DNA from 2 places in the Oikeobacillus pervagus genome. Region 1 is predicted to be linked to the other one. Evidence: a T-box and tRNA genes for the amino acid it is inferred to sense, from the RefSeq annotation. Region 1 holds a T-box; the other holds one or more tRNA genes.
What was found. A T-box is a leader RNA that pairs with one kind of tRNA and senses whether it is charged. The one in region 1 lies ahead of tyrS (tyrosine--tRNA ligase), so its partner is inferred to be a tRNA-Tyr.
Positions count from the first base shown of each region.

Region 2: it encodes a tRNA-Tyr, which carries the amino acid that the T-box ahead of tyrS (tyrosine--tRNA ligase) is inferred to sense. The anticodon was not compared.

Region 1 covers NZ_JAUSUC010000013.1:52,005-67,592, forward strand. Annotated here, with positions in the region: gene ezrA (septation ring formation regulator EzrA) at 1-1,314, opposite strand, end outside; gene J2S13_RS06965 (hypothetical protein) at 1,383-1,727, opposite strand; gene hisJ (histidinol-phosphatase HisJ) at 2,269-3,060, shown strand; gene refZ (forespore capture DNA-binding protein RefZ) at 3,053-3,697, opposite strand; gene msrC (free L-methionine (R)-S-oxide reductase MsrC) at 3,915-4,409, shown strand; gene megL (methionine gamma-lyase) at 4,485-5,675, opposite strand; gene J2S13_RS06990 (sensor domain-containing diguanylate cyclase) at 5,841-7,676, opposite strand; gene rpsD (30S ribosomal protein S4) at 8,216-8,818, shown strand; gene tyrS (tyrosine--tRNA ligase) at 9,351-10,610, opposite strand; T-box leader at 10,755-10,968, opposite strand; gene acsA (acetate--CoA ligase) at 11,097-12,815, opposite strand; gene J2S13_RS07010 (GNAT family N-acetyltransferase) at 13,274-13,906, shown strand; gene J2S13_RS07015 (acetoin utilization AcuB family protein) at 13,941-14,588, shown strand; gene J2S13_RS07020 (acetoin utilization protein AcuC) at 14,585-15,588, shown strand, end outside.
Region 2 covers NZ_JAUSUC010000036.1:16,061-31,648, forward strand. Annotated here, with positions in the region: gene J2S13_RS12540 (LL-diaminopimelate aminotransferase) at 1-551, shown strand, start outside; gene dapF (diaminopimelate epimerase) at 553-1,431, shown strand; gene glnA (type I glutamate--ammonia ligase) at 1,474-2,811, shown strand; gene J2S13_RS12555 (ammonium transporter) at 2,940-4,247, shown strand; gene J2S13_RS12560 (hypothetical protein) at 4,329-4,511, shown strand; gene J2S13_RS12565 (hypothetical protein) at 4,575-4,709, shown strand; partial or broken gene J2S13_RS12570 (GABA permease) at 5,203-5,523, shown strand; gene J2S13_RS12575 (DnaD domain-containing protein) at 5,809-6,732, shown strand; partial or broken gene J2S13_RS12580 (nucleoside triphosphate pyrophosphohydrolase) at 6,977-7,304, shown strand; gene J2S13_RS12585 (DEAD/DEAH box helicase family protein) at 7,301-9,703, shown strand; gene J2S13_RS12590 (HIT family protein) at 9,711-10,085, shown strand; gene J2S13_RS12595 (NAD(P)/FAD-dependent oxidoreductase) at 10,262-11,377, opposite strand; gene J2S13_RS12600 (cupin domain-containing protein) at 11,529-11,849, opposite strand; gene J2S13_RS12605 (ferritin-like domain-containing protein) at 12,141-12,620, opposite strand; tRNA gene J2S13_RS12610 (tRNA-Val) at 12,922-12,997, shown strand; tRNA gene J2S13_RS12615 (tRNA-Lys) at 13,022-13,097, shown strand; tRNA gene J2S13_RS12620 (tRNA-Leu) at 13,101-13,189, shown strand; tRNA gene J2S13_RS12625 (tRNA-Arg) at 13,193-13,266, shown strand; tRNA gene J2S13_RS12630 (tRNA-Ala) at 13,286-13,361, shown strand; tRNA gene J2S13_RS12635 (tRNA-Met) at 13,379-13,452, shown strand; tRNA gene J2S13_RS12640 (tRNA-Ser) at 13,469-13,561, shown strand; tRNA gene J2S13_RS12645 (tRNA-Phe) at 13,576-13,651, shown strand; tRNA gene J2S13_RS12650 (tRNA-Tyr) at 13,733-13,817, shown strand; tRNA gene J2S13_RS12655 (tRNA-Trp) at 13,821-13,891, shown strand; tRNA gene J2S13_RS12660 (tRNA-Gln) at 13,910-13,981, shown strand; tRNA gene J2S13_RS12665 (tRNA-Cys) at 13,990-14,063, shown strand; tRNA gene J2S13_RS12670 (tRNA-Gly) at 14,070-14,143, shown strand; tRNA gene J2S13_RS12675 (tRNA-Asn) at 14,167-14,241, shown strand; tRNA gene J2S13_RS12680 (tRNA-Glu) at 14,249-14,320, shown strand; gene J2S13_RS12685 (hypothetical protein) at 15,215-15,430, shown strand; gene J2S13_RS12690 (FAD-linked oxidase C-terminal domain-containing protein) at 15,384-15,588, shown strand, end outside.

The DNA.
Region 1 (15,588 bases):
AGGTACATTGCTTTTAGTCACTAATCGACTAGCCTCAATGATTTTCTTTTTGAGAAGAGTCATTTTTTCCCGAGCTTCCATCTCATCTTTTCTTAAAGTCTGAAGAAATTCAGTAAAGGACTGTTGATCTTTCTGTAATTGCTCCAAAATTTGGCGAATTTCTTTTAATTCAATATTCAATAACGAGTAAGCAGAGCGTTGATCGAATATTTTTTGTGCAAGAAGTTCATATCGTTTTTCCATTTGCGCAATTTCTTTTTCTAATCTTTTTGGCACATCTAACTCATTCTCTAGTAAATGATAACCTTGTTGAACAAATTCCGTCTCTTCCCTCAGCTGTTCATTTTCCTTTTTCATAGACTGAATTTTTTCCAGCGTTGCATTGCTATTTTTGAAAATAAAGTGTTTAGATTCCACTTCATTCTCTAATAAATCGTATAGAAGATCAATATTCTCCTTCACTTCTACCATACTATTTTCTACTTCTTCGATTTCTGTTAATTCAATTAATGATTGGTAGCGATCGATTTCTTTACGGAGAAGTGTAATCTGTTTCTCAATTTGTAAATGATCTAATAAATACCCTTCTTGTTCCATTTCTTTATAACCATCTTCTATTTCATTTAACTGCGATGGTAAAATACTTTGACTTTCAGATAAAAGTATAGGAATACGATCCATCTTATGAACCAATTCATGAAGATCATTATGAATCTTCAAAATGACTTCTCTGGCATCTATATAATTCCCCTGATCCCTTAGTTCTTCAAACTGCTCGAATAATGAAGAAAAAGCATCTAATTTTGACTCAATCTTTGCTGCGGCTTTCCCAAACGTATGGCGATGTGCAAGTAATTGTTTACGCGCAATACGATATATTTCCATTAATTCTTCATTTTCCATTCGATTTTGTTCTTCAGTGCCCACTAATTCATTTATTTCCGTTAATAGTTGATCTATTTTTTTGTTAATTTCAAGCAACCGATGATTCATCTCTATTTGAACAGATTTCGCTTTTTTGAATCGAAATCGATCAAGATATTCCTCACAATCAAATAATAAATCATCAATCTTTGGTAACTCTTCCGTCACAATATCATCCCATATGAGTCGCCAATATTCGAATTTTTCCTCTGTTTGTCCTGTTATATTTAACTGCTTCACTTTCGATAATTCATTTATAACAGGTCTATTCATTGTTTCAACTTTACGTAACTCTATTTGATTTAATTCTTTTATATATTTTTTTCTAATAATGTATCCGATTATTGACAAGGTGAAAATTAAAAGAATTGCACCGATGACAAATTCCATCGTAAGCCTCCTGTTCCTCATACGCCCATTGCATATATTCGTATCAATCCAAAAAAATTCCTAATAACTTAATGATACCATGTAAATGAAAATTTTTGACTAATAAATTCTATTTTTTTGGTAACAAAAATAAAAAGCGGAGGCGACTGTTCAGGGGCGACAAGCAAATGACCAGCCTTGGCGTGGCGTACTTTGCCACAGAAAGGATGGGCATTTGACCTCGAGCCCCTAGGAGCCGCAGCTGGATTAAATAAAAAGCGAAGGCGACTGCTCTGCTGCGACAAGCAAAAGGCAAGCTCCGAAAGAAGGATGACCTTCCCTTCTGTAGGAGATTGACTTTTGACCTCGAGCAGCAAGGAGCCGCAGCTGGATTCAACAAAAAGCGAAGGCGACTGATCAGACGCGACAAGCATCTGATCATCCTTGGCGTCGCGCAGTTTGCGACAGAAAGGATGAGCAGATGACCTCGAGCGTCTAGGAGCCGCAGCTAGATTAATTAAAAAGCGAAGGCGACTGTCCAGGGGCGACAAGCAAGTGACAAGATCCGAAAGAGGGTGCTTTTTCCCTCTGCAGGAGATTGACACTTGACCTCGAGCCCCTAGGAGCCGCAGCTGGATTAAATAAAAAGCGAAGGCGACTGCTCTGCTGCGACAAGCAAAAGGCAAGCTCCGAAAGAAGGATGACCTTCCCTTCTGTAGGAGATTGACTTTTGACCTCGAGCAGCAAGGAGCCGCAGCTGGATTCAACAAAAAGCGGAGGCGACTGTTCAGGGGCGACAAGCAAATGACCAGCCTTGGCGTGGCGTACTTTGCCACAGAAAGGATGGGCATTTGACCTCGAGCCCCTAGGAGCCGCAGCTGGATTAATTAAAAAGCGGAGGCGACTGCTCTGATGCGACAAACAAAAGAAAAATTTTGATACAATAAAACTATCATAATAAATGAGGTGAATTCAATGAAAGTAGATGGCCATATCCATACCCCTTTTTGTCCTCATGGCTCGAAAGATTCATTTGAACAATATATTGAAAATGCGATTTCACTAGGTTATGAAAGAATAAGTTTTACTGAACACGCTCCATTGCCTGCCGGTTTTCATGATAGCACCCCAACAGAAGATAGTGGAATGGAACTCGATTTACTAAAACCTTATATTCAAAAAGTTCTAGAATTGAAAGAGGAGTATAAGAATAAGATCGAAATTTCAGTCGGATTAGAAGTAGATTATATCGAGGGATTTGAGGAAGAAACGAAACAATTTTTAAATGAGTATGGGCCTTTCTTAGATGATTCCATTCTATCTGTCCATTTTTTAAAAAAAGATTCTGAATGGTACTGTCTCGATTACAGTCCTGATTTATTCAATGAAATGATTTCGACATTTGGATCAGTAGAAGCCATCTATGAGGCCTATTATCAAACCGTATTAAAATCTATTCGTGTTGACTTAGGGGAATACAGACCAAAACGGATTGGTCACATCACCCTTGTGCGTAAATTTCAAAAAAAATACCCCGTTCACACGGAATACACTTCAGTCATGGATGAAATTTTAAATGAAATCAAAAAGAGAGGATTTTCTCTAGACTATAATGGAGCTGGCGTTATGAAGCCATTTTGTGGGGAGCCATATCCTTCAAATGATATTGCAGAGAAGGCAAAAAAGATGGGCATTCCGTTAGTTTACGGTTCGGATGCCCATCAAGCAAAGGATCTTCATCAAGGCAGATCGTTATTAATCATATAACACCTTTTTTATCCATATTAATTGCTGTTGTAGGGGTGGATAATGTTTCATCAATCCACCTCTCTATCAGCACCATATACTTATCAATAAAGTACTTCTCATGAGGGAATACTTGCCAAACCTCTCGTAAATATTGACTATTCAAAAAGGGCATCGAGAGCATAGACTTTAATTGAATAATCACTAAACTGATTGGTAAATTGACAAACGCTCCCTCCTGTACCCCTTTTTCAATAATCGATTTAAAAAAGTACCTTTCTTTTACTAAGTAGGAGGAAATGATCTCACGGACGATTTGCGAATCAATCGTAACCTCCCTCCAAACAAAACGGGTTAATAAATGATTTTCACGTTGGAAGGTAAGAATATTCCGAATAGCTCTTTTAAGGCATTCATGCGGAGAAGTTGTTTCTAATAAAAAGACTTCTTTTTCTAAATTCGTTAAATACATTTCAAAAAAACTAGTCAAACATTCCTCTAACAAACCTTGTTTTCCTTTAAAATAATACGATATATTAGCGACATTTACATTGGCCTTTTTAGAAATATCTCGAACAGATGTACCCGCATAACCTTTCGTATTAAAGAGCTCAACGGCTGCTTCAATAATATCTGATCTTGTTTTATTTCTGCTCATCTTCGCCCTACCTTTCTTTTATTCCCTTGAAATTTGTAAATGGTTATGTTAAAAATATAACAATCTTTATTTCCAACTGTCGAATTTTTACAGATAGGTTTATATAGTTATCTTTCGGAAAATTGAAGACATTTCCTGCCTATATTTCTCGACAGTTTTCAATTCTCAATAGGAATTTTGGTGAAATCTGCTACTTTATGTAAGAGAGGGGAAGTTTATGTTTATTGTTGAAGAATATAAGGGATCCAAAGAGGAAAAATACGATCTTGTAACGAAACAATTATTGGCTCTAATTAAGGATGAGTATAATACGATCGCTAATTTAAGTAATGCCAGTGCTTTATTAAACTATTTTTTAGATCGGGTCAACTGGGTTGGGTTTTATTTACTAGAAGGGGATGAACTTGTACTCGGGCCATTCCAAGGATTGCCAGCTTGTATCCGAATTCCTTTAGGTCGTGGTGTTTGTGGGACTGCCGCAAAAGAGGGAAAAACATTACGAGTTGCCGATGTGAATGAATTTTCAGGTCATATTGCTTGCGATTCAGCCTCGCAATCAGAAATCGTCATCCCCATCCTAATAGATGGTCAACTCTTTGGTGTCCTGGACATTGATAGTCCTGAAAAAAATAGATTTGATGAAATAGATGAAAGATTGTTGCAGAAATTCGTCGAAACTCTCACACCATTTTTAGGAAAAAATAAAGACTAATCTTTTTTCTGTTTAAGAAAAAAAGGCTGTTACATAAAATAAGTGTAACAACCTTTTTCTTTAAAAAAACCCTGTTCACTTTTTCATTTTTTCCAACGCTTGCTTAAGATCTTCCCAAATATCCTCCCATGCTTCCAAACCGACAGATAAACGAATTAAATGATCAGGGATCCCCATCGCTTTTCGTGACTGTTCATCTACAGCCGAATGGGTCATCGTAGAAGGATGTTGAATTAATGTTTCCGCATCCCCTAAACTCACAGCGATTTTGATCATCTTTAATTGATTTAAAAATCTTTGGGTCTCTTCTTTACTCCCTTTCATAGTAAAAGAGATCATTCCCCCACCTTTAGACATTTGATTTTTCATGATTTCGTATTGTGGATGGTTTTCATCACCTGGATAAAATACCTCCTCTACCATATCGCTCGTTTTAAGCAGATTCGCTATTTTACTTGCATTTTCACAGTGACGATCCATTCGTATAGGAAGAGTTTTTAGTCCTCTTAATAAAAGCCATGCATCAAATGGTGAAATAACCCCTCCAATATCTTTTAATGTAGATACCCGGATTTGATCCATGATTTCACGTTTTCCAACCGCAATTCCAGCAATCACATCACCATGTCCCCCAATATATTTCGTCGCACTATGGAGGACAATATCACAACCTAAAGCTAAGGGCTTTTGAAGGTAAGGAGAGCAAAAGGTGTTGTCGACCACAACTGGAATTCCTTGCTCTTTTGCCACTTTTACAACCATTTTTAAATCGACTAATCTCATAGTAGGATTGATCGGGGTTTCAATATAAATACAACTTGTTTCTGGCTTGAGTGCTTTCCTCACTTCTTCTTCGCTTTCCATCATCGAAAATGAATGATCCACCCCATATTTTTCCTTGATCAGTTGCAATAATCCAAATGTACAACCATATAATCCTTGGGAGCATAAAACATGATCCCCTGTTTTCGTTAAAAAGAGCAAAACCGCGGATACAGCTGACATTCCCGATGCAAATGCTAATCCTGCTTCTCCTTCTTCTAATGAAGCAATTCGATCTTCTAATAGTTGCACTGTTGGGTTCCCTAGGCGACTATAAATAAATCCCGCTTCTTCACCCGCAAATCTTTTTTCTCCTTGTTCTGCATTCGCAAAAGCAAAGGTTGAACTTTGAAAGAGAGGAGGAGTTAAACTATCAGAATATTGCTTCGAATCATAGCCTTGATGGATTACTTTTGTTTCAAATCTTTGAAATTTTTTGCTCATTGGTGAGCCTCCTTAAATTAGAATAGATATTCATCTTTTATTAATTATATATTCTGAATTTTCAACCGGGTAAAAAATTACAGGAATCCTTTCAACATGGTGATCATCTTTCTCACCAACATTGAAAACCATTCTCTGTAATGATGGATTATTCATTTTCTATTTTTACTTGTAAACTACAACCTTATTTTTTCCCGTCTTTTTCGCAATATATAAGGCTTCATCGGCGAGGTTGAAGAGATTTTTCACTTCGATGTTTTTTTCTCTTGACCAATAAGAAATCCCACATGAAATCGTTATTCTTGGTTTGGTCGTTATAGCAACCTCTTTTACTAGTCTATGGGCAACGGAGATCCCATCTTCTAACGAAAGGTTTGATAAATAAATAACCAGCTCCTCCCCTCCCCAACGAGCCGCCACATCACTTTGCCGAATGTTTTTTTTCATCAACTTGGCTACCTGAACAATCACCTCATCCCCTACTTGGTGACCTAATGTATCATTTACTTTTTTGAAATTATCAATATCTATTAAAATAAAAACACCTCTTGCATCATTTTGAAAAGAATGGCTAATGGTCTCGTCTAAGTAATTCCGGGAATATAATTTGGTTAAATGATCGGTAATGACTAACTTTTCTAATTTCTCACGCAACATCGAATTGGTTAATGCTAGTGTAGAATGATGAATGAGAGATTGCAATAGCTTATACATTTCAAATGTAAATCCATATTTCTCTTTTTTTAACACAATGCAAAATCCTTTTAATTCATCTCCTTCAATCATGGGAACGGCCATTAAAGATTGGTAAATAGAAGATTTCATATGTAATTTAGCTGTAGTGTCCCCGATATACAAAGAATCCTTTTCTTTTATTATTTTATTGACAACATAATCGATATATTGCTTTCCATCTTTCCGGAAGAAAGTAGCGGAACTTCCTTCAATAATATGATAAGAAGAATCATTTATAAAAACAAATCCTACCTTTGCAGCATTAAAGGAGTGAACAATTTGCGAATGCAAAAATTGGATCGTATCTGAGAAGCGTAAATTCGAATTTAATTGATGGGAGGTTTCGTTTATAAGTTGTAAGTCGGAAATCAGTCGTCTTGATTGCTCATACAACTTGGCATTCTCAATCGCACTTCCACCCGTATTGGCTAAAAGACGAATAAATTCTTTTTCATCCTCTTTTAAAATTAACCTTTCCGGTACTTTCACTTGAAGAACCCCGTAAACTCCTTGTTTCCCCTTTAGAGGGACATAAAAATTAGAATTTCCATTCATGAGCACTTCCAGTTTGGAATTCCCATTTAAATAGGCCTCCATCGCCGAAGAACTGGCTGTTTCGAAGTCAAAGTTTTCAATAGGTAGATCGTCATAGACATATTCAATGGACAGAAGAAAAAGATACGTATAGGAAGGAAAGACCCTTTCCAATGTTGAAATAATTTCGTCGAGTACATATTCGATATCCATGGATGAATGAAATTTCTCCGTAACCCGGAATAATTCCTTATAACGGTGCTCTTCATCTACAATATGATGTTGGTTTTCACAGCTTTTAAATAGATCAATACTGACCGAAATGAATGAAATAAGCTCATCTTCTGTTATAGAATCTAAGAAGGAATGATCCATTTTAATAAATAAATAACCGAAGGACTTTTTTTCATTACCCAAATGAATTCCGATTGAATATTGTGAAAAATAAACCGTATTTTGAAGTATATTGTATCGAATGATGAATTTTTCGCCAAACAAGTCTTTTATTTCATTTGAAATTAAATGATTAGCATGGTGATCATGGTACAAATAGTTTTTAATCTGCATATTTAATACTTCAATTTTTTCAGCAGAAAAGAGTTCCTTAATCACCTTTTTCCATCCTTTAATAAATGGTTCTCTTCTAAAACAAAAGTGTTGTTGAGCAATGATAAAATCATATAATTTCATTTTATATATAGATATAAAATCAATTTGATTATTTAGACCCATTCAAAACACCCACGTCCTATTTTTACAAAATAAAAGATTCATCCCAATTATGGATCGCTTTACCTTAACATAAAATCCTTCCTTATTTATTTATGAAAAATCATACGGAAGGATGAATAGACTTAATTTTATATAAAAAATTAAGTAAAGATGTATATGAAATATATATATATTTTCATTACCAAATTATATCATATTTCCTAGCGATATGCATGAATTGAATAATTAGCAACCTCACACGGATAAACTTATAATACTTATCAACAGATCCTTGACTCTTTCCTAAATAAAAATTATAATAGACTTTGTGTAAAATAATGCAGCCTTTGTGAACACCCTTTTGTGATTATTTTGTTCCTCTTATTAGATCAATGAAAGATGCAGCCATACTACTTTCATTATGTTCTATAACTAATTTGAGGTGTATCGCGTAACCCTTTGCTGCTAGGGCGATGGTACATGAAAACAAAATAGCCTTAACTGTTGTTTCACACCTGTTTTTATTTTACAACAAAATAAAAACAAAGGAGGAGTCTTTCATGGCTCGTTATACTGGTCCAAGCTGGAAATTATCTCGCCGTCTTGGCATTTCTTTAAGTGGTACAGGTAAAGAACTAGAAAAGCGCCCATACGCACCTGGTCAACATGGTCCTAACCAACGTAAAAAATTATCTGAATATGGTCTTCAATTACAAGAAAAACAAAAACTTCGTCATATGTACGGAGTAACTGAACGCCAATTCCGTAATCTTTTCGTAAAAGCTGGTAAAATGAAAGGGGTTTATGGTGAAAACTTCATGATCCTTCTTGAATCTCGCCTAGATAACCTTGTTTACCGCCTTGGTTTAGCTCGTACTCGCCGTCAAGCACGTCAACTTGTAAACCATGGTCATATTATCGTTGATGGTGGTCGTGTAGACATTCCATCTTACCAAGTTCGCCCTGGCCAAACAATTAGCGTTCGTGAAAAATCACGCAATCTTGCTATTGTAAAAGAAGCACTTGAAGTGAACAATTTCGTTCCAGAATATTTAACTTTCGACGAAGAGAAATTAGAAGGATCATTCACACGTTTACCAGAACGTTCTGAACTTCCTGCTGAAATCAACGAAGCATTCATCGTTGAGTATTACTCTCGTTAATAAAACTAGATTTTGTAATTCAGTATTTAAGACCCTGAAAACCCTGATATTAAAGGTTTTTCAGGGCTTTTTGTTGTTTTCCGGATATGTGTAAAATTAATGTAAACTAACGTATTACTTTAGGGGCACTTTGGGGCACTAGCATTGTTTTAGGATTCTTGATTTGGCACCTGGGGAAAATATTCTTTATAATGTGTAGACGGGATTCACCTGAGAGGTTAACAGATTTTTTTCTTTCTTTTGCCTTATGAATTCACTATTCTTCCCCCAATAATTAGGGAAGGTTGTTAGAGGGGGTGTTGTGGTAGTATATACAATAAACTACTTACTTCATGGATATGCACATTTCCCGAACAGATTTGCACCACAATAGTTAGAATATGCATCATTTCCCATGTTTTTTGCCTATTTCCTCGGTTTATATGCGTCATAACTCATTAGATTTGCGCTAGTTCCCACAGTGCACGAATTGATTTTTATCCTTTGAAAAAATATCTAAAAAGCTCACCTTTGAACAGGTGAACTTTTTTCATTAATATTTAATTAAGAAATATTTTTTCTTTCCTCGACGAATAATGGTAAATCGTTGTTCAATTTTATCGTGATCCCCTAACATGTATGCTGTATCTGTCACTCGTTCCCCATTAATATAGATGGCTCCGTTTTGAATATCTTCTCTCGCTTGGCGTTTAGATGAAGAAATTTTTGCTTGAACTAAAAGGTCCACTAATCCAGTTTCTTCTTCACTCTTTAGTTCAAAAGACGGAACATCTTTAAACCCTTGCTTAATTTCTTCAGCTGATAATTCTTTTACTTCTCCACTAAATAAGGCTTGAGATATTTTCACAGCTTGCATCAATGCCTCATCTCCATGAATCAGACGAGTCATTTCCTCTGCTAATGCTTTTTGTGCTTTTCTTAAATGTGGTTCTTCTTGAACAGATTTTTTAAGTTCCGCAATTTCATCAAGAGATAAGAAAGTAAAGTATTTCAAATATTTCACAACATCTGCATCTGCGGTATTGATCCAAAATTGGTAAAATTCATATGGAGTTGTTTTTTCCGGATCTAACCAAATCGCACCACTTTCTGTTTTTCCAAATTTCGTTCCATCCGCTTTCGTTACAAGTGGAATTGTCAATCCGTATGCTTTTGTTCCTTCAGATTTCATTTTACGAATCAGCTCTAAACCGGCTGTAATATTGCCCCATTGATCACTTCCACCAATTTGCATTTTACATTGGTAATTCTCATATAGATGTAAGAAATCCATCGATTGTAAAATCGTATAGGTAAATTCAGTAAAAGAAATACCTACATCTAACCGGGAAGACACAATATCCTTTGATAACATATAGTTTATTCCAAAATGCTTCCCATAATCGCGGAGGAATGTCACGATATCCATCGAACCTGTCCAATCATAATTGTTAACCATCATCGCTCCGTTTTCACCATCAAAATCAAAAATTCGCTCTAACTGCTTTTTGATACATGAAACATTATGTTGTACGGTTTCAATCGTTTGTAGCTTACGTTCTTCTTTTTTTCCACTAGGATCTCCAATCATTCCGGTGGCTCCACCTACTAGCACAATCGGCTTATGACCATGCTGTTGGAAACGACGCAATGTAAGAAATGGTAACAAATGACCAATATGCATACTATCTGCAGTCGGATCGACACCACAGTAAAGAGCAATCTTTTCTTTTTCTAAAAGTTCTTGAATTCCTTTCTCATCTGTTTGTTGGTAAACAATCCCTCTACCTTGCAACTCTTCAATTAAATTCATTTTTCTTTCTCCTTATGCCATAAAATTTTTCGTGTTTTAGGAAGAAAATGGATAAATCCACTTGCTGTGGACAACATTTTTTAAAAGGTTATCCACAGTTCTAAATTTTATAGTTTCCTAAACAAAAAAGCGCCCCTGCAAAAATGCAGGGACGCAGTATGCGCGGTACCACCCAACTTAAGAATAATAAATATTCTCCACTTAAATACGTAACGGTTCATCCGTTTGTCGCTACTTCGATTTTCACAACAACAGCTCCAGGAGGTAATTCGTTTTACTATTTGTATCGATTCTCACCAACCATCGACTCTCTACTAACAGGGATAGTAAAACTACTGAATCCTTTCGTCGCCTTTCACTATGCAATTGGATATATAAGTATTTTTATCATATGAACCATTACATGTCAAATTTTTTTGAGTAATGAATTAACAGAAAAGAGTGTCGCAGTTTAGTTGACACCCTTTTCAATAAAAATTTTTCTTCTTAGTCTTCCATTGTCGATAAATCTCCAGTTGGAAGGTCAAGCTCCCAAGCTTTCAAAACCCTGCGCATAATTTTCCCGCTTCGTGTTTTCGGCAATTTATCACGGAATTCAATTTCTCTTGGGGCTGCATGTGCTGATAGACCAGTTTTAACAAATTGGCGAATTTCCTCAACTAGTTCATCCGTTTGTTCAATTCCCTCTCTTAACGCAACAAATGCTTTTATAATTTCCCCCCGAACTGGATCTGGTTTTCCAATAACCCCCGCTTCAGCAATGGCTGGATGCTCGATCAATTTGCTCTCTACTTCAAATGGTCCAACACGCTCTCCAGATGTCATAATTACATCATCAACACGACCTTGGAACCAAAAATATCCTTCTTCATCCATGTAAGCGGAATCACCTGATACATACCAATCACCAGGCATGAAATAAGACTCATATTTCTCTGGATTATTCCAGATGGAGTGCATCATCGCTGGCCAGCCTTTTTTGATGGCTAAATTCCCCATTCGATTTGGTGGCAGTACATTTCCTTGATTATCAACAATTGCAGCTTCTACACCTGGAATTGGTTTGCCCATGGAACCTGGTTTAATTTCCAAACATGGGTAATTACAAATAAGCTGTGCACCCGTTTCCGTCATCCACCAAGTATCATGAATACGAAGATTAAAGACTTTCATTCCCCAGCGAACTACTTCAGGATTCAACGGTTCCCCAACGGATAAAATATGGCGAAGGGAACTTAAGTCAAATTTCTTTACAATTTCATCTCCAGCTCCCATTAACATACGAAAGGCTGTAGGAGCGCTATACCAAACAGTAATACCAAAGTCCTGAATCGTTTCATACCAATTATCAGGTTTAAATCGGCCACCTACAATGACATTCGTCGTTCCTGTTAACCACGGGCCAAATATTCCGTAAGACGTTCCTGTAATCCAACCAGGGTCAGCTGTGCACCAATAAATATCCTCTTCCTGTAAATCCAACACCCATTTTGCTGTTTGATAATGTTGGATCATAGCATTATGAACATGTAAAACCCCTTTAGGTTTTCCAGTGGATCCAGAAGTATAATGTAAAATCAATCCATCTGTTCGATCGACCCATTCAATTTCAAATTGATCGCTCGCTTGATTTAATTTCTCTAAGAAATTAATATATTTTTCATCTTCCTTAATCCCTTCTCCTACTAAGAAAACCGTTTTCAAGGCAGGAAGTTCATCAACTGGAACTCTTTTAAGCAATTCAGGTGTCGTAACGAGAACTTTTGCTTCACTATCCTGTAAACGATCGCGTACAGCCCCCTCCATGAATGCCTCAAATAATGGGCCAACAATCGCACCTGTTTTGATCGCTCCTAACACAGCAAAATAAAGCTCTGGTGAACGCGGCATGAAAACAAAAACTCGATCCCCTTTTGAAACATTTCCATAAGTTTTTAAAACATTTGCCGCTTTATTTGTGTAATCCTTCATATCTTTAAATGTATATTTCTCATTTCTTTCAGGGTCTTTGTAATAAAGTGCAATTTTATCTTTTCGATCAGACTCTGCATGGCGATCAATCGCCTCGTAAGCCATATTGACTTTTCCAGTTTCAGACCATGTGAAATTTTTTTCAGTTTCTTGCCAATCAAATGTGTTGTAAGTTTCTTCATAATTTTGTAAATTAAAATCCCCTTTGATCACTGGTAACGCTTCCAACTTCATTTGACCATCCCCCTTATGTAAGAAATTACAAATTTATTATATAACAAATTTTGATTTTTCACAATTTTAGAAATATTCAAATTCAATGTTTCCTATAGTTCAATCATAACGACAAAAAGAAAAAAAGTAAATAAATTTGTCTTTTCTGTGACAAATAATATGCATTTCTATAACAATCGAAAAACTACACTAGTCCAATAGAATCATTTGAAGAAAATAGGTATAGTATATATGGTTAAAAGCAATGATGGTATGTTGATGAATGTAAGAAATGGTTTGAAAAATGGGGGTTGCGTAAAAACAATGGTTACAAAAAAGTGCTTTCAGATCCTAGGAACAAGTTTTGCGGGGGTAAAATCTAACCCGATGAAAATAATGTCTGAAAACTTTGTGAAAACGCTTTATTCCCCTTAGATTTATGTATAATAAAGCTATGGAAATTTTAAGGTGGTGGCCAAATGAAACATGTTAAATCCTATCATGCTAGGGAACTCGAGACTCCGAAGGGAACCTTACTAATTGAAGGACCAGTTTCTCCAGAGTACTTGTCGAATCTTAACTTTCATGAGGATTTAGTAGCATTTCGACAACCCGAACAACAACATAAAGCATTAATAGAAATTGCAAGTTTACCTGAAGGACGAATCATCATTGCGAAACAAGAAGATACCGTAGTTGGTTATGTTACTTTTTTATATCCTGATCCTTTAGAACGATGGTCGGAAGGAAAAATGGAAAATCTTATCGAATTAGGAGCTATAGAAGTTAGTTCGAAATTTCGTGGATGTTCTGTCGGAAAACAATTGCTTAAAGTGTCGATGATGGACCATGCAATGGAAGATTATATTATCATCACAACTGAATATTATTGGCATTGGGACTTGAAAGGGACAGGTTTGAATGTATGGGACTACAGAAAGATGATGGAGAGAATGATGAACGCTGGAGGTCTAGAATGGTTTGCCACTGATGATCCAGAAATTAGTTCACATCCAGCAAATTGTCTGATGGTAAGGGTTGGGAACCGAGTGAATCAAGAATCCATCCAGAAATTCGATCAACTCCGGTTCATGAATCGATTTATGTATTAATTTTTTGTTAAATTTGAATGTAGGGGGTTAATGAATGATAATAGAAGAAATAATGAAGAAGGACCTTATTACCCTTCAACCAGATGCTACAATCAAAACTGCACTTCATTTATTAAGAACAAACAAAATTCGCCATATTCCTGTAATTGATAACAACTTGAAATTAATCGGACTTATTTCTGACCGAGATATAAAAGAAGCTATCCCATCTATTTTACAAAAAGAATCACAAGAAGATTTATTATCGAAACCTATTCATCTTTTCATGAAAAAGGATGTAATTACAGGACATCCATTAGATTTTGTTGAGGATGTAGCCGTGATCTTTTATGAGCATAATATCGGATGTCTACCTATTTTAAATGAGGATCAACTTGTTGGAATCGTGACAGAAACGGATGTAATGCGGACATTTGTAGAACTTACGGGAGCTAATCAACCTGGTTCAAGATTTGAAATCAAAGTCCCGAATAAAGCTGGTGTGCTCTATGAGGTTGTAAAAATTATTAAAAAACGAAATTCTATGATCCACAGTGTGCTTGTTTACCCTGATAAATCAGATGATCGGTATAAAATTTTAGTTTTTCGGGTTCGGACGATGAATCCTGTTGGTACTATCGATGACTTGAAGAAAGACGGGTATATGGTCCTCTGGCCAAATATGCCTGGGATTTCATCATGAATCATGATGCAGTCTTTGTATTTTCCGATCAATTGCTATCCTATAAATTTTCGGAAAATCACCCATTTAATCAATTCCGTTTAACTTTAACTATCGATTTATTAAGGAAATTGAACGCACTTGATGATCAATGTATCATTTCACCTCGAAGCGCATCAGAAGAAGAATTATGGCTGAACCATGACAAAGCTTATGTTGAAGCAGTGAAAAAAGCTAGTGTAGGAGAACTGTTGCCAGAAATAGCTGAAGGTTATGGTCTAGGAACGGAAGACACCCCAATCTTCAACGGCATGCATGATGCTAGTTCTCTATTAGTAGGGGGCACTTTAACAGCCGTTGATTATGTGATGTCAGAGAAATCAAACCATGCCTTGCATCTAGGTGGTGGACTCCATCATGGATTTCGCGGCAAGGCATCTGGTTTTTGTATTTATAATGATAGTTCTGTAGCCATTAAATATTTACAAGAGAAATATCATGCAAGGGTTTTGTATGTCGATACAGATGCTCATCATGGCGATGGTGTACAATGGTCATTTTATGATGACCCAAATGTTTGTACCTTTTCCATTCACGAAACAGGTAGATACTTATTTCCAGGAACAGGGAGCATTAATGAAAGAGGACATGGACGTGGCTATGGCTATTCATTTAACCTTCCTTTAGATGCTTTTACAGAAGACGAATCTTGGCTTCAATCTTATGAAACAGCATTCCTTGAAATAGCCGATTTCTTTAAACCAGATGTCATCCTAACTCAAAATGGAGCCGACTCCCATCATTATGATCCCTTGACACATTTATCGGCCACAATGAAAATCTATCGCCAAATCCCAAAATTAGCTCATCAAATAGCCCATCAATATTGTGATGGAAGATGGATTGCTGTTGGGGGTGGAGGGTATGATATTTGGCGAGTCGTTCCAAGGGCTTGGTCGTTAATCTGGTTAGAGATGACTGAAAACTCCCATTTTTCTGGCCCTTTACCTGAAGAATGGGT
Region 2 (15,588 bases), on a different contig from region 1:
GTTTCCTCTCGATCCCAGGAGCAAAAGAAGTAGGGGTGGAGCTTCATTCTTTATCAAAGTCGTTCAATATGACAGGATGGCGAATTGGATTTATTGCGGGGAATGAGAAATTGGTCAAAGCATTTGCCACGGTAAAAGACAATATGGACTCAGGACAATTTATCGCGATTCAAAAAGCGGCGGCGTATGCTTTACATCACCCTGAAATGACGGAGAAAATTGCTGAAAAGTATTCACGACGGCATCACTTACTCGCAGAAGCATTACGAGAATGTGGCTTTCAAGCCAAAAAACCAAAAGGGTCCTTCTTTCTATATACAAAAGTTCCAAAGGCCATTGCAGGAGGACCTATTTTTCAAACAGCTGAGGAGTTTAGCCAGTATTTACTCCGTGAACATTTAATCTCAAGCGTTCCTTGGGATGAAACCGGCCATGAAGTACGCTTTTCCGTCACCTTCCAAGCAAACGGGGAGGAAGAAGAACGGCGAGTAATAGGAGAAATAAAAGCAAGACTGAAAAAAGTACCATTCATTTTTGAAGAGGGGGAGTAAGATGGATTTTGTAAAAATGCATGGTCTTGGGAACTCATATATTCTTTTCAATTTATTAGAGTCTACGGACGAAATGGGGGACTTTTCCTACCTTTCGAAAAAGGTTTCCGATGTGAATTTTGGAATTGGATCAGATGGCATCCTTTTAATTTGCCCTTCCAAAATAGCCGATTTCAAAATGCGGATTTTTAACATTGATGGTTCAGAAGGAAAAAATTGTGGCAATGGCTTACGATGTGTGGCGAAATATCTATTTGACCATCTATACACAACATCTCCTCGTTTCACAATTGAAACATTAGGCGGAGTCGTCCGTGTAGAAGTAGAAATAGACGAACATGAATTAGTGGAATTCGTCACAGTGGATATGGGAGAACCGCAATGGATCAAAATGTCCATTCCGATGATCGGGGATCCTTTTCTCCCGGCGATTGCTGAACCTTTTTCAATTGGGGATGAGGAATTTGAAATGACATGTGTTTCAATGGGAAACCCCCATGCTATTCTCTTTGTTGACAATGTAGATGATGTTCCATTAGAAAAAATCGGTCCTGAAATTGAATATTCCCCTCTCTTTCCTGAAAGAGTGAATGTCGGAATTGTAGAAATCCAAAATCAAAGGGAATTCAAATATCGCGTATGGGAAAGAGGATCAGGTCTTACGATGGCATGTGGAACTGGAGCATGTGCGGCAGTTGTCGCCGCCACACTTACGAATCGAATAGAAAAGCATCAACAAACAACGGTTCATCTTCCTGGAGGAGATTTAACGATAAGTTGGGATCAACAAAATCATGTTTGGAAAAGAGGAGCCGCTGCTTATATTTGTACAGGGAAATTGCAAATGGAGGGGGATCTCCCGCGCTCTAGGGCAATTTGACCATATTGATTTCCATTTTATTACAAACTGGAGGTAATGAGGATGACAAACAACACAAAAATTGAGCAAATTTTTCAAATGGTAAAGGAACAAGATGTCCGTTATATTCGTTTACAGTTTACAGATTTATTTGGAACGATTAAAAATGTGGAAATTCCTGTGAGCCAGTTATCAAAAGCACTTGATAATAAAATGATGTTTGATGGCTCTTCCATCGAGGGCTTCGTTCGGATCGAGGAATCCGATATGTATTTATATCCTGATTTGGACACGTTCGTCATTTTTCCTTGGACAGCTGAAAAAGGGAAAGTAGCCCGTTTTATTTGTGATATTTATCATCCAGATGGAACGCCATTTGAAGGGGATCCGCGCAATAATTTAAAAAGGATGTTAAAGGAAATGCAACAATTAGGGTTCACAGATTTTAATGTCGGCCCTGAACCTGAATTTTTCTTATTCAAGTTAGATGAAAAAGGAGAACCTACTTTAGAGTTAAATGATCATGGGGGCTATTTTGACTTAGCGCCAACCGATCTTGGGGAAAATTGCCGAAGAGATATTGTCTTAGAACTAGAAGAAATGGGATTCGATATTGAAGCTTCCCATCATGAAGTGGCCCCTGGTCAACATGAAATTGATTTCAAGTATCAAAACGCATTAAAAGCTTGCGATGATATCCAAACATTTAAACTCGTCGTCAAAACGATCGCGCGAAAACATGGTCTTCATGCTACCTTTATGCCAAAGCCATTATTTGGAGTGAACGGGTCTGGAATGCATTGTAATTTATCATTATTTAAAAATGGAGAAAATGTCTTTTATGATCCAAATGGCACGTTGGAAATAAGTGATGTGGCGAGACAATTTATCGCAGGGGTTTTAAAACATGTGCCGAATTTTACCGCGATCACCAATCCAACCGTCAATTCTTATAAGCGATTAGTTCCCGGGTATGAGGCCCCATGCTATGTCGCTTGGTCAGCTAAAAATAGAAGTCCACTCATTCGAATTCCAGCTTCACGTGGGTTAAGTACTCGTGTAGAAGTTAGAAGTGTGGATCCATCAGCGAATCCGTATTTAGCGATGGCTGTTCAACTCGCCGCAGGATTAGATGGCATCAAAAATAATCTAACACCGCCAGAACCTGTGAACCGCAATATATATGTAATGACAAAAGAAGAGCGAATGGAAAGTGGCATTATGGATTTACCAGCGAATATGGCGGAAGCTCTAGAAAATTTAAAAAGCGATGAAGTGATCATCCATGCATTAGGAAGTCATTTATTCGAACATTTCGTTGAAGCCAAGCAAATTGAATGGGACCTGTTCCGCACACAAGTTCACCCTTGGGAACGTGAACAATATCTGTCACTTTACTAATCGTTCGTTACAAGTCAAGGAAAGAGTGAATAGGAAGTGGAAAAAGGAATAGTGGGGGGATTTTCTCCCCCCCATATAAAAAATGAGGGTCTTATCATTTCTTTTATCATGATCAGGGGGAATGTTGAATGGATGAATTGTATCTATTAAATAGTATATGGATTCTTTTAGGAGCCATTTTGGTGATTTTCATGCAAGGTGGTTTTATTCTACTTGAAGCAGGTTCAACCCGAATGAAAAATGCCGGGCATATCGCAGGAAAGACGCTGTTTACCTTTAGCATTGCATCCATTATGTTTTGGGCTGTTGGATATGGATTGATTTTTGGAAAGAATCCTAATTTCTTTGTAGGATGGTCAGACTTTTTCTATTCCGGTCAAGAAATAGATGGGGCTAATTATTCTGGAGCCACTTTCTTTTTATTTCAATTAGCATTCGCAGGCATTTCGCTCACCATTGCCTTTGGAGGGTTTGCAGAGCGTGCCAAACTTTCCGTGTATTTAGTATTTGCCCTTTTGTTTTCAAGCTTGGTTTACCCCATTGTCGCTCATTGGATTTGGGGGGGAGGCTGGTTAGCCGAGCATGGAAAACAAGATTTTGCCGGTTCTACTGTCGTGCATTTGACAGGAGCCATGGCTGCATTTGCTGGCTCGATTCTTTTGAAACCTAGAATTGGAAAATATCAAAATGATGGCAAAGCCAATGATCTACGTGGTCATAATCAAGTCTATACAGCATTAGGTGTCATTATCCTCTGGTTTGGGTGGTTCGGTTTTAACGCAGGGAGTACATTAAGTGTAGATGATGGATTTTTCGGGTTTGTGGCGCTGAATACAAACTTAGCGGCTGCAGCGGGGGCCATTAGCGCTTTATTAATCTCATGGGTTGCGCTAGGAAAGGCCGATATTCCCACAATCATGAACGGGGCACTTGCAGGACTTGTCGCCATAACCGCATCATGTGCCTTCGTTGAAACATGGGCAGCTGTTGTCATCGGGTTGATCGCAGGCGTACTGGTTTTCTATAGTGTAAAATTTTTCGAAAAATGCAAAATTGATGACCCAATCTATGCTTTATCTGTTCATGGGGTTGCTGGGATCTTTGGAACTTTATCCACAGGGTTTTTCGCAACGCCAGAATTAGCGACGGTAGGGAAGCCAGGGTTATTTTATGGCGGAGGATTCACCCAACTAGGGGTTCAAGCAATGGGCGTAATCGTTTGTGCACTATATGCCTTCTCCGTTTCATTTGTCCTTTTATACATGATGAAAAAAGTAATGAATGGCCTTCGTGTAACAGAAGAAGAAGAATTAATGGGACTTGATTTAAGTGAACATGGCAGCTATGGATATCCGGAAGCTTTTACAACAAGCGAACCCGTACGACCTATAGGGCAAGAAGTTCGACCAAGTTCAAAACACGTTTTCCATGAATGAAACAAAAGCTGATACTGAAGAATCACTTTTCCTAATACAATATAGTGAAGGGGTGAGAATAAAAGAAAGGAAGGGGAAAAAGTGAATCCTCAAGAAGAATCCAATTCAAAATGGAAAGAAGAGTTCCGGGAATTAAAGGAATCCATCCAACGAATTGAAATGGACATTCAAGAGATCAAAAAAAGGCGTGAAACAATAACATTAGTGGGGCAAATCGGTGGAATCATTTTAGGAGCCATCGTATTAATTGGGATATTTTGGTGAATTTGTACTTGTTCGAATAATCTCATAGTAAAATTGAAAGGCTATGGCTGAGGTGATGAATCAATGGAAAGCAAAGAACATCAAAAGAAAAAAAACAGTCCCTTTGATCCAACCATCCCAATTGATCATGAAAAAGGAAAAAAATATTTAGAACAGCCATTGCCACAGCCAAAAGACTATGAAGAAATAGAGTATTAAAGAAGAAAGCCCACGATTCTTTTGTAAATCGTGGGCTTTTGACTGGAAAAAGTAAGGAAGATGAGATGTACCACCATATGTGGACACTTTAGTTGAGGTTCTATGCACGACTTTCAAGAAGATATGAGCGACTTTTGAAATATATGTGCGATTTTCAAAGAGATATGAGCGACTTTTTGAAATATATGAGCGACTTTCAAGGAGATATGAGCGACTTTTTGAATATATGTGCGACTTTCAAGGAGATATGAGCGACTTTTTGAATATATGTGCGACTTTCAAGGAGATATGAGCGACTTTTTGAAATATGCACGACTTTCAAGAAGATATGAGCGATCTTTGAAATATATGTGCGATTTTCAAAGAGATATGAGCGATTTTTGAAATATATGTGCGATTTTTTTAATATATCGATTATTTGACAAAAAACGACATAATCAGGCGATTGTTCACAACACCCATATTCCTCAAAAAACCAATTTTTGAATAAAAAAATGCCTCTGGCGGCATCGCATTGTTAGTTTATCTTGTAATCGCATTTTCCCATTTACGTATGCGCCGTAAGCTTGAAAGAGAACAACCCGAATGACTGAAGGTGAAGATGTGGTTATTTCCCTATCTTACTTATGTAACCATTCTTGGAATTGTGACGATATTGATTGCAATGGCCTTTATTGATCATATGCGCTCCCAGTTAGCCCTTACATTACTAATAGTACTCATTGTCATAGGTTCCTATTATCTGTTTCATAAAAATAATGAGAGGAAAGTGGGGATTGAAGAGGTTAAGGACTCAGAATCCATTCATACTTAAGGACTATTAATTGAACAGTCTTAAGTTCGTTCGATCATTTTTTAGTATTTCATTGAATGAAATCGCTTACAAATTTTTATCTGCGGTTTATTAAATCGTGGATTTTTTAATTCCTTTTAAAAAAATGCTTTCAAGCTGATAACATCAAAAATCGCCTGTTTTGGAGTCGGAAACATATGTTTTGGGGGGATATTTTCTGTTTTCAGTACTGAAAGCTAATTTGTCAGGGGCAAAATCTTTCTTTTATAGTGACTGTAAGATTTAAAAATTAAGGAGGATTTTACCATGAAAAAATTATTAATCGATGACAAACTGATGATCCTTTTACCACAATTGGCTGTGAAAATAGGATTAAATGAGGCGATTTTTCTTCAGCAGCTACATTATTGGTTAGGAAAAAGCAAACATCAATATGTAGGGAAAAGATGGGTTTATAACACATTAGGGGGCTGGCAAAAGCAATTCCCCTTTTGGTCTGAAAGCACATTAAAAAGAATGATTAATAGTCTGCAAAAAAAGGGATTCATCCTTATTATGAAAAATAGAAAAACAAAATGGTACACGATCGACTATGAAAAAATAGAGGAACTTATTCAAACAGACGAGAAGTCGATGGGTCAACATGAACAAATAGGGGGTCAAATGGATCCAATGTCGGCTCAAAATGAACCGATCCTTGGTTCAAAACGGACGGATGAACAGGTCATAATGAACCGCCTATTAACAGATAGTACAACAGAGAATACTTCAGAGAATTCGACAGAAATAATGAAGGAGCAATATTTATATGAAACAGCTATAACCTTTTTTGAACAAAACGGATTTGGAAAAAGAACATCGTCTACAACCAAAAAAATTACGATATGGAGTGAAAAATTATCTGAAGAGCTTGTTCTCCATGCAATGAACATGGCAGCAAATAGGGGAATTACAAACTGGAATTATGTCGAGGCCATATTAAGAAATTGGGAAAATCAGAATATCCAATCCATTGAGCAACTAAACCACAATACAAGATCTTATCCAACACGAGACTCTCAAAGAACATCACTACGAGTTGAAAAGCTTCCACAATGGTTTATAGAACAGACAGATCAACCCAAAACCCAAACAACAGAACCTCCCGATGCCAATTTTGAAATTGAAAAAGAAAAACTACAAGAAATGCTGAGAAAACGGCTAGAGAAACAAATGGTACAAACAACATAAATCTTCTAGTTTCTAAGGATGTGAATATGGAAAAATCCTAGGAAGCATATGTGGAAAAAAGTTTAAAAAAAGTAAAGGAAAAAGACATGAGCAAATAGCAAAAGCACATCATTATCATTTCGATTTGTTTACATTGACTTTTCTCGTTTTGGGTCATTTGTTAGTCTTTAGTGATTCGATTAGCGAGCAAAACGACCCTATATGGTAAAATAATGATAAGAATTTGAATGGGGATGGTGCAAAAATGCCGATATACAACAAACTTGTTCGTGACTATATTCCGGAAATTATACAACGCCAAGGAAAAGTATGTAAAACGAGAATATTAAACAAGGAAGAATATATAACAGAATTAAAGAAGAAGAAGTAAGGAAGAATTGCTAGAATACTTAAACTCAACGACCAATGAAGAAGCATTGGAAGAATTAGCCGATTTATTTGAAATTATCCATTCACTCGTAAAGGTTCATGGTGCGGATATTGAAAAATTGGAAGAGATTCGTAGACAAAAAGCTGTCCAACGTGGAGGCTTTCAAGAAAGAATTTTCTTAATTGAGGTTGAGGACGAATGACGAAAGTAACGCTTATTACCGAGTATTTAGGGGAGGAACTAATTCCAAAAATAGAAAAAGCAGATTCTGTTTGTGTGTTGACTTCTTTCGTCATGAAGTCAGGTGTTCAACTATTGTCCGAAGCATTGTGGAAAGCGGTAGAGCGTGGGGCAGAAGTGAAAGTATGTACAGGTGATTATTTATATATTACGCAACCAGATGCGCTTAAAATGTTATATGAAATACATGAAAAAATGGAAATCCGTTTATTTCGGAGTGGGGGGAAATCATTTCATCCGAAAGCTTATTTGTTAAAGGAAAAAAATGCGAACACCCTTTTTGTTGGTTCATCCAATTTGTCCGGATCGGCCTTTACAACGGGGATTGAGTGGAATATTTCAATTAGCGAAAATCATGAAGTATATGAACAGGCATTAAATGAGTTTTCAAAGTTATTTCAACATGAGCAAACCATCCCTATTAATAAAGAATCGATCCATACATATGAAAAAGAATATAGGGAATATCATCAAAGAAATCCGAATATTATTCATACTTGGACAAGCGCAGAAGAAATAGATTTGATGTTACCAGTAAGGAAAAAGAACTCGGAATTTGTAGTAGAAAACAAAGAACATTATGGAACCATTGAACCCCGATTTGCACAAGTAGAGGCTTTAAACCAGTTGGAGCAAACGATAGAGGAAGGATACAACAAGGCAATGGTTGTGATGGCAACCGGTCTTGGGAAAACCTATTTAGCCGCCTTTTTTGCTCGTAAATTTAAACGGGTATTATTTATTGCCCATCGGGAGGAAATTTTACATCAAGCTCAAGCCTCTTTTAATAAGGTCATCCCTGATAAAACTTCTGGTATTTACAATGGATTTTTAAAAGAAGATGGAGATTTTATCTTTGCTTCTGTTTTTACTTTAAGTATGAAGCAACATCTGCAACATTTTAAACGCGATGAATTTGATTTAATTGTAATTGACGAATTTCATCATGCAGCTTCGCAATCTTATCAAAAAATGATCGATTATTTTCAACCAGAATTTTTACTTGGCATAACAGCAACACCAGATCGAAACGACCAAAAAGATGTATATGCAATTTGCGATGGGAATATTGCCTATAGGATCGATTTTATTGAAGCCGTCCAACGCGGGTGGTTAGCCCCTTTCCATTATTATGGAGTCTATGATGATACGGACTATAGTCAAATTCGCTGGTTAGGTTCGAAATATGATCAAGAACAACTTCTACAGGCACAACTAAAGGAAGAAATGGCTCAAAAGATTTTATTAGCTTGGGAGGAACATAAACAAACTAGATCATTAATATTTTGCTCTTCAATAAGACAAGCTAATTTTCTTTCCCAATTTTTTAATCGAAGTGGTTATCAAACCGTTAGTCTACATTCAAAGCAACAAGATATAGGAAGAAAGGAGGCAATCAATCAATTAGAAGAGAAGAAACTGGATGCGATTTTCACCGTTGATTTATTTAATGAAGGGATTGATATCCCATCTGTTGATACGATTTTGTTTGCACGCCCAACAGAGTCTTTAACTGTTTTTACCCAGCAAATTGGAAGGGGATTGCGACTTCATTCTTCCAAAAGTCATTGTGTAATTATCGATTTAATTGGGAACTACCGTAACGCCGATATAAAGCTATCCCTATTTCAGGTTGAGTTGAAAAAAACAAAGAACAGAAAAATTGCTCCTGTCATTCCTGAAAGTTGTGAATTCAATTTAGACATACAATCTATTAATTTATTGGAAGAACTACGTAAAAAGCGGCAACCACGTAAAGAAAAGCTGAAAAATGCTTATATGCAATTAAAAGAAGAGTTGGGGCGACGTCCTACATATCAAGAATTATTTTTAAATGGAACTATCGAAGTGATTCAATATTATAAAGAATTTAAATCCTATTTTGCTTTTTTACATTGGGCGGAAGAATTAACTGAAAAGGAAATAGAACTATATATCCGTTATGAAAATTGGCTAAAAGAGATCGAAAAAACAGGCATGCAAAAAAGTTATAAAATGATTGTATTGCTTGGAATGCTAAAAAAGGGGAAACATAATTGGTATCGATCCACAACACCTGAGGAAATAGCCCCATTTTTTCATCATTATTTGATGGAGAAAGAGTATCGAAAGCGAATCGATTTTTCAGATAAATCCTCTCGTACATTATGGAAGTATGAGGAAAAGAAAGTAGCCAATTTAATCGCCAAAATGCCGATGTCTAAATGGAGTGGATCTTCCCAAGGGATGATATCTTTTGAAAAAAATATTTTCAAGCTCAATTTTGATGTACTAAACGAAGACGAGGACATCCTTTTTCATTGGACGAGGGAAGTATGTGAAAAACGACTGATGGAGTATTTCGCTAGGAAAGGGGAATGATAATGCCATGCAATCTTGTCATTTTTGTAATCAAGAACAATTAATCATTTTATTAGAAAACCAATGGGCTTTAGCTTTTTTTGATCGGTTTCCTGTGAGTCGTGGTCATCTTCTAATTATCCCCAAACGTCATGTAAGTGATTTTTTTGATACAACATTAGAGGAACGGATGGCAATGAATGACTTAATGGAGAAGGGGAAGAAGCTCTTAGATCAAAAGTATGAACCGCACGGCTATAATATTGGAATCAACTGTGGGGGAGCGGCTGGGCAAACGATTTTTCATGTTCATCTTCATTTGATTCCAAGATACGACGGTGATATGTTGGATCCTAGTGGAGGGGTTCGGGGCGTAATACCTTGGAAGCAGAAATATAAATAGGGCGAATTTGGAAATTTCGTATTAAAAATGAGAGAGAGATAGATTCAGATAACAGTCGAGTTGAGTTGATGTTTCTATTTCGGTTGTTTAGATAAGCGGCTAGAACCTCTCTCATTTTAATGGGAGGATATTTCACCCGAGTAGTGAAAGTATACATACCCGAGTGAATGGTTGGGTTATTCGATGGCGTTTTCGACATCATAATCCGCTAGGTCAATCTCCATTTCCCTATCTAATGCTAGTTTTGCCAGTTCCGATCCAAGATAAGGGCCCACTGTAAGGCCAGAAGCTCCAAGGCCATTTGCCACGAGGATCTCATTATATTGGGGGATTGGTCCAATAATCGGGAGAAACCCTGGGGTAAATGGTCGGAATCCGACTCGTACTTCAAGGACGGTGCTATCTGCTAATCCAGGTGCGTAATGTAATGCCTTTCCCAAGACTTCATGAATTCCACTAGCGGTCATGCGGTGATCGAAACCTACATTATTTTCATGAGTGGCCCCAGCGATAATCCGATCTTGGAATGCTAATATGTATTGATCACTTGGTGGCATGACCACTGGCCATGTATCTGTTTTCGTATGGGGGAGATGTAAATGGACAATTTGGGCTTTTTGAAAATAAACATTAAATTGGATCCCAAGAGGCTTTAACAACTCGTCTGCCCAAGCTCCAGCTGTTATGATTATTTTTTCTGGAATAATTTCATGTTCATTCACTTGAACACTTGTTTTTTGTCTATCATGATGTAGTAATTTCGCATCCCCCTGTATGAAAGTAGCCCCATATCGTTTAGCAGATCGTATTAACGCATCTCGTAATGCTCGACCATCTACACGAGCAGCCCCACTGACAAAAACAGAACCAAGGCCCTCTAGTAGGGGAGGGAATCTTTTTTTGGTTTCCTCAGGTGTGAGGATTTTTACTTCGCCGATTTCAGGAGCTTCTTCCCGGCGCTTTAATGCCCGTTCTTTCATTGCTAGTAATTTTTCATGGTCATGATGGAGACTGATGGCTCCGACTCGGGCATATCCCGTGTGTTCTTCTCCGTCTTTTTGAAGATCTGTCATTAATTCAGGATAGTAACGCGCCCCATTTTTGGCGAGTCTATACCATGCTTTGTTACGACGTTGTGAAAGCCAAGGGCAAACAATCCCTGCTGCTGCATCTGTTGCTTGTCCTTTGTCTTTACGATCCATGATCACGACTTCTTCCCCGGCCTTTGCTAGATGATAGGCAGTAGATGCCCCAAGAATCCCAGCGCCAATGACACAATATTTTTTCTTCATTTATACAGACCCTTTCTTATATGTTGAATTCTTATGGAGTCCATTTTACCCGAAAAGTCGGAATGATGGGTAGAATCGTACCGAAAAGGGCGATGTCCCCCAAAAATAAGGACATCGCCATCTAATTTTTTAACGATCTTGTGTGTATTGGTCAATTTGGAATAGTGCTTAGAACAACATAAAGACTGGCATCTTCTTTCCCGTCATTTTTGAAAGAAAGTTCTTGCTCACTTGTGCAAATGAGCGAATCTAATTCTGATGCCTTGATCTGTTTGCCATCGATTGTAAATGTTCCCTCGCCAGTTAACACGAGTAAATGAACATTACTGTTTGGGTGTTTATGTGCAGGTAACTCTTGTCCGGGCTTGAAATTCAGGACAAATGTCGTGCTGGGTCCTTCTTTAAAAATGATTCGTTTCGTAAATCTTTCATTATGATACTCCATGAACTGTTTTACATTCTGTATGTTCATCTTTATTTCTCCACCTTTCATCCTGTATATATGTAGCATACATACTATTTACCATGATATGCAAATGGTAGGAACTTGTGGTCGTTTTTGGGAAACACGAGGGAATGAAGTTGAAACCATTAAGGGGAAAGGATCCTAGCTAGATTTGTTTATTATAGCGAGGAAAAACAGACACATCTAAAAACATAGATCCCACGCGATCACCCGACTTCAATGATTCAAGATATTTGTGTTCGTTAACGTGACAAAATCTAGCGAGGCTTCATTCGTCGTAGAATGAAGCCTGATTTTTCAGCGTTTTAACCTGAATAAATAATATAAAAACCAAACGGCATGATTTTGTTCATCAGCGGCTGCTCTTTGAATGATTTGTTTCATTTTTTGATCGGATACCATTTCAGCTAGATCTAGATAGAAATCAACCGTTTCTTGCTCGTCTTTTACACTGAAATGAAGTCCTTCCCGATAAGTGGTCGGACAACGTTCTGTCATTTGTGGAGTAGGTTTTCGTCCGGTTAAGGTAGTATACATTTGAGTGAATTGTCGTAGATGACGTATTTCATCTTGTTTAATTTCGATAATTTGATTTCTCTCTTCCGGATTTGGGGCCATATTGGCGATTTTTCCATAGCATTGAATGGCTGTATATTCTCCATTAATGGCTTTTTGAAAAAGACTCACAATATCATGGGTCTTTCGATCATATGAATAGTCATAAAAATTAATTGGGGCTTCATTAGGGGCATTGAAATATTGATAATAGGGATCCATCTACTTTTAAACCTCCTCAAGGGTTCCTCGTTGATATGATATGAAAAACAGTAAGAAAAGTGCTTGTGTAAACGATCCATAAGCAAATCTATATGTGAAAAACAAATCTTTTCTTTTAATCTTTCATTCATTTTCATAAGGTTTCATCCTAGTGTAAAAAAATATTTCATAAATGCTTGACTATTACTTTTATTCCTGATAATATATAAAACGTCGCAACAAGATAAAATAAGTAATAAAAGGTTATATTGGAAAGGATTTATTTCCGATTTAAAGAATTGATTTACTTTATTTTGAGAATGGAGGATTAGCTCAGCTGGGAGAGCACTTGCCTTACAAGCAAGGGGTCGGCGGTTCGATCCCGTCATCCTCCACCATAAGTGTAATGATTATGATAAAATGAGCCATTAGCTCAGTTGGTAGAGCATCTGACTTTTAATCAGAGGGTCGAAGGTTCGAGTCCTTCATGGCTCACCATTTGCCGGGGTGGCGGAACTGGCAGACGCACAGGACTTAAAATCCTGCGGTAGGTGACTACCGTACCGGTTCGATTCCGGTTCTCGGCACCACTTGCGCCCGTAGCTCAATTGGATAGAGCGTTTGACTACGGATCAAAAGGTTAGGGGTTCGACTCCTCTCGGGCGCGTTATCTATATTTCCATTTTGGGGCCTTAGCTCAGCTGGGAGAGCGCCTGCTTTGCACGCAGGAGGTCAGCGGTTCGATCCCGCTAGGCTCCACCAATATTGAACGATATAATGGCGGCGTAGCTCAGCTGGCTAGAGCGTACGGTTCATACCCGTGAGGTCGTGGGTTCGATTCCCTCCGCCGCTATGATCTTTACTTTTATGGAGGAATACCCAAGTCCGGCTGAAGGGATCGGTCTTGAAAACCGACAGGCGGGTTAAACCGCGCGGGGGTTCGAATCCCTCTTCCTCCGCCATCATGGTATACACTGGCTCAGTAGCTCAGTCGGTAGAGCAAAGGACTGAAAATCCTTGTGTCGGCGGTTCGATTCCGTCCTGAGCCACCATATTTCATCTTAATCTACTAAAAAAAATTTTGTTTGATCTGTAAGACGTTCAGAATATTTATCTTATTTCATTCATATAATGGAGGGGTAGCGAAGTGGCTAAACGCGGCGGACTGTAAATCCGCTCCCTATGGGTTCGGCAGTTCGAATCTGCCCCCCTCCACCATTTAGGGGCATAGTTTAACGGTAGAACAGAGGTCTCCAAAACCTCCAGTGTGGGTTCGATTCCTACTGCCCCTGTAATGACTTACATATTATTGGGCTATAGCCAAGTGGTAAGGCAACGGACTTTGACTCCGTCATTCGTAGGTTCGAATCCTGCTAGCCCAGTTCTTGTTGGCGGCATAGCCAAGTGGTAAGGCAGAGGTCTGCAAAACCTTTATCACCGGTTCAAATCCGGTTGCCGCCTCCAATTTAAGCGGGTGTAGTTTAGTGGTAAAACTACAGCCTTCCAAGCTGTTGTCGTGGGTTCGATTCCCATCACCCGCTCCAAAATTTCATCATTAGATGATGATTCCGCAGTAGCTCAGTGGTAGAGCTATCGGCTGTTAACCGATCGGTCGTAGGTTCGAATCCTACCTGCGGAGCCAAATAAATGGCCCGTTGGTCAAGCGGTTAAGACACCGCCCTTTCACGGCGGTAACACGGGTTCGAATCCCGTACGGGTCATAGAAAAAAACCACAAAATGGAGATTTCCATTTTGTGGTTTTTTTGTATTTAATCTAGTATACTAACTAAATAAGTTTCTTTATTTACCAATAGATTAATGACCAGTGGCGAATTGATTTTGCTTTAAGAAAATTCCACAATAGAGGGGTTAAAGGAGGTGCGGGAGTGGGGTTGTTTTTTTGGCCATTTATGATAGCTTCCATTATATTTTCGTTTATCGCTTTAATTTTAAAAAGGCCGATATTTCTAGTGATTTCTTGCTTACTAGTCACTCCATTATCACTCTACTTAACTGCAACGCCACATTTTGAATGGTGGGGGGTGATCTTCCCATTCTTTTACCTCGGGGCCGCTTTATCCCTAAGCAAAAATATGAGATGGCTATCGGTGGTGTTGATTTCTCCAAATTAATCTAGTATACTAACTAAATAAGTTTCTTTATTTACCAATAGATTAATGACCAGTGGCGAATTGATTTTGCTTTAAGAAAATTCCACAATAGAGGGGTTAAAGGAGGTGCGGGAGTGGGGTTGTTTTTTTGGCCATTTATGATAGCTTCCATTATATTTTCGTTTATCGCTTTAATTTTAAAAAGGCCGATATTTCTAGTGATTTCTTGCTTACTAGTCACTCCATTATCACTCTACTTAACTGCAACGCCACATTTTGAATGGTGGGGGGTGATCTTCCCATTCTTTTACCTCGGGGCCGCTTTATCCCTAAGCAAAAATATAAGATGGCTATCGGTGGTGTTGATTTCTCCAAATATTTTACTAATTGGATGGATGGGATACGTGATAATTCATCCATAGTGAATGAAACTAAACCCATCCAAAATCGCATGTTTTCTTTAATAAGATGGACGGGATGATCCTAAAAAAGGGGGGATTTAATTGAAGCTTCGCGAAGATTTGCTTCAAATAGTTGGAGAAGAGAGTAGAATTTCGACGAATGAAATGGTTTTAATTCAGCATGGTCATGGAATATCTTATCATCCAGGAAAATTGCCGGATGTTGTTGTTTTTCCAGTTGATAAAGAAGAGGTAAGACGAATTGTTCGCTATGCCAATGTCTACAGATATTTGTGTCCCCATTTCAAAATTGCCTGAAGCTATAACCAATACTAGAAAACTAGCAGATCAGTATAAAATTGATGCGGCCATTTTTGGTCATGTTGGCGATGGAAATGATCATAGTATCCTGCCGATGGATGTAGATGACCAGAAAGAAATGGAAAAAGTTCAACAACTACATGATGAAATGGTCC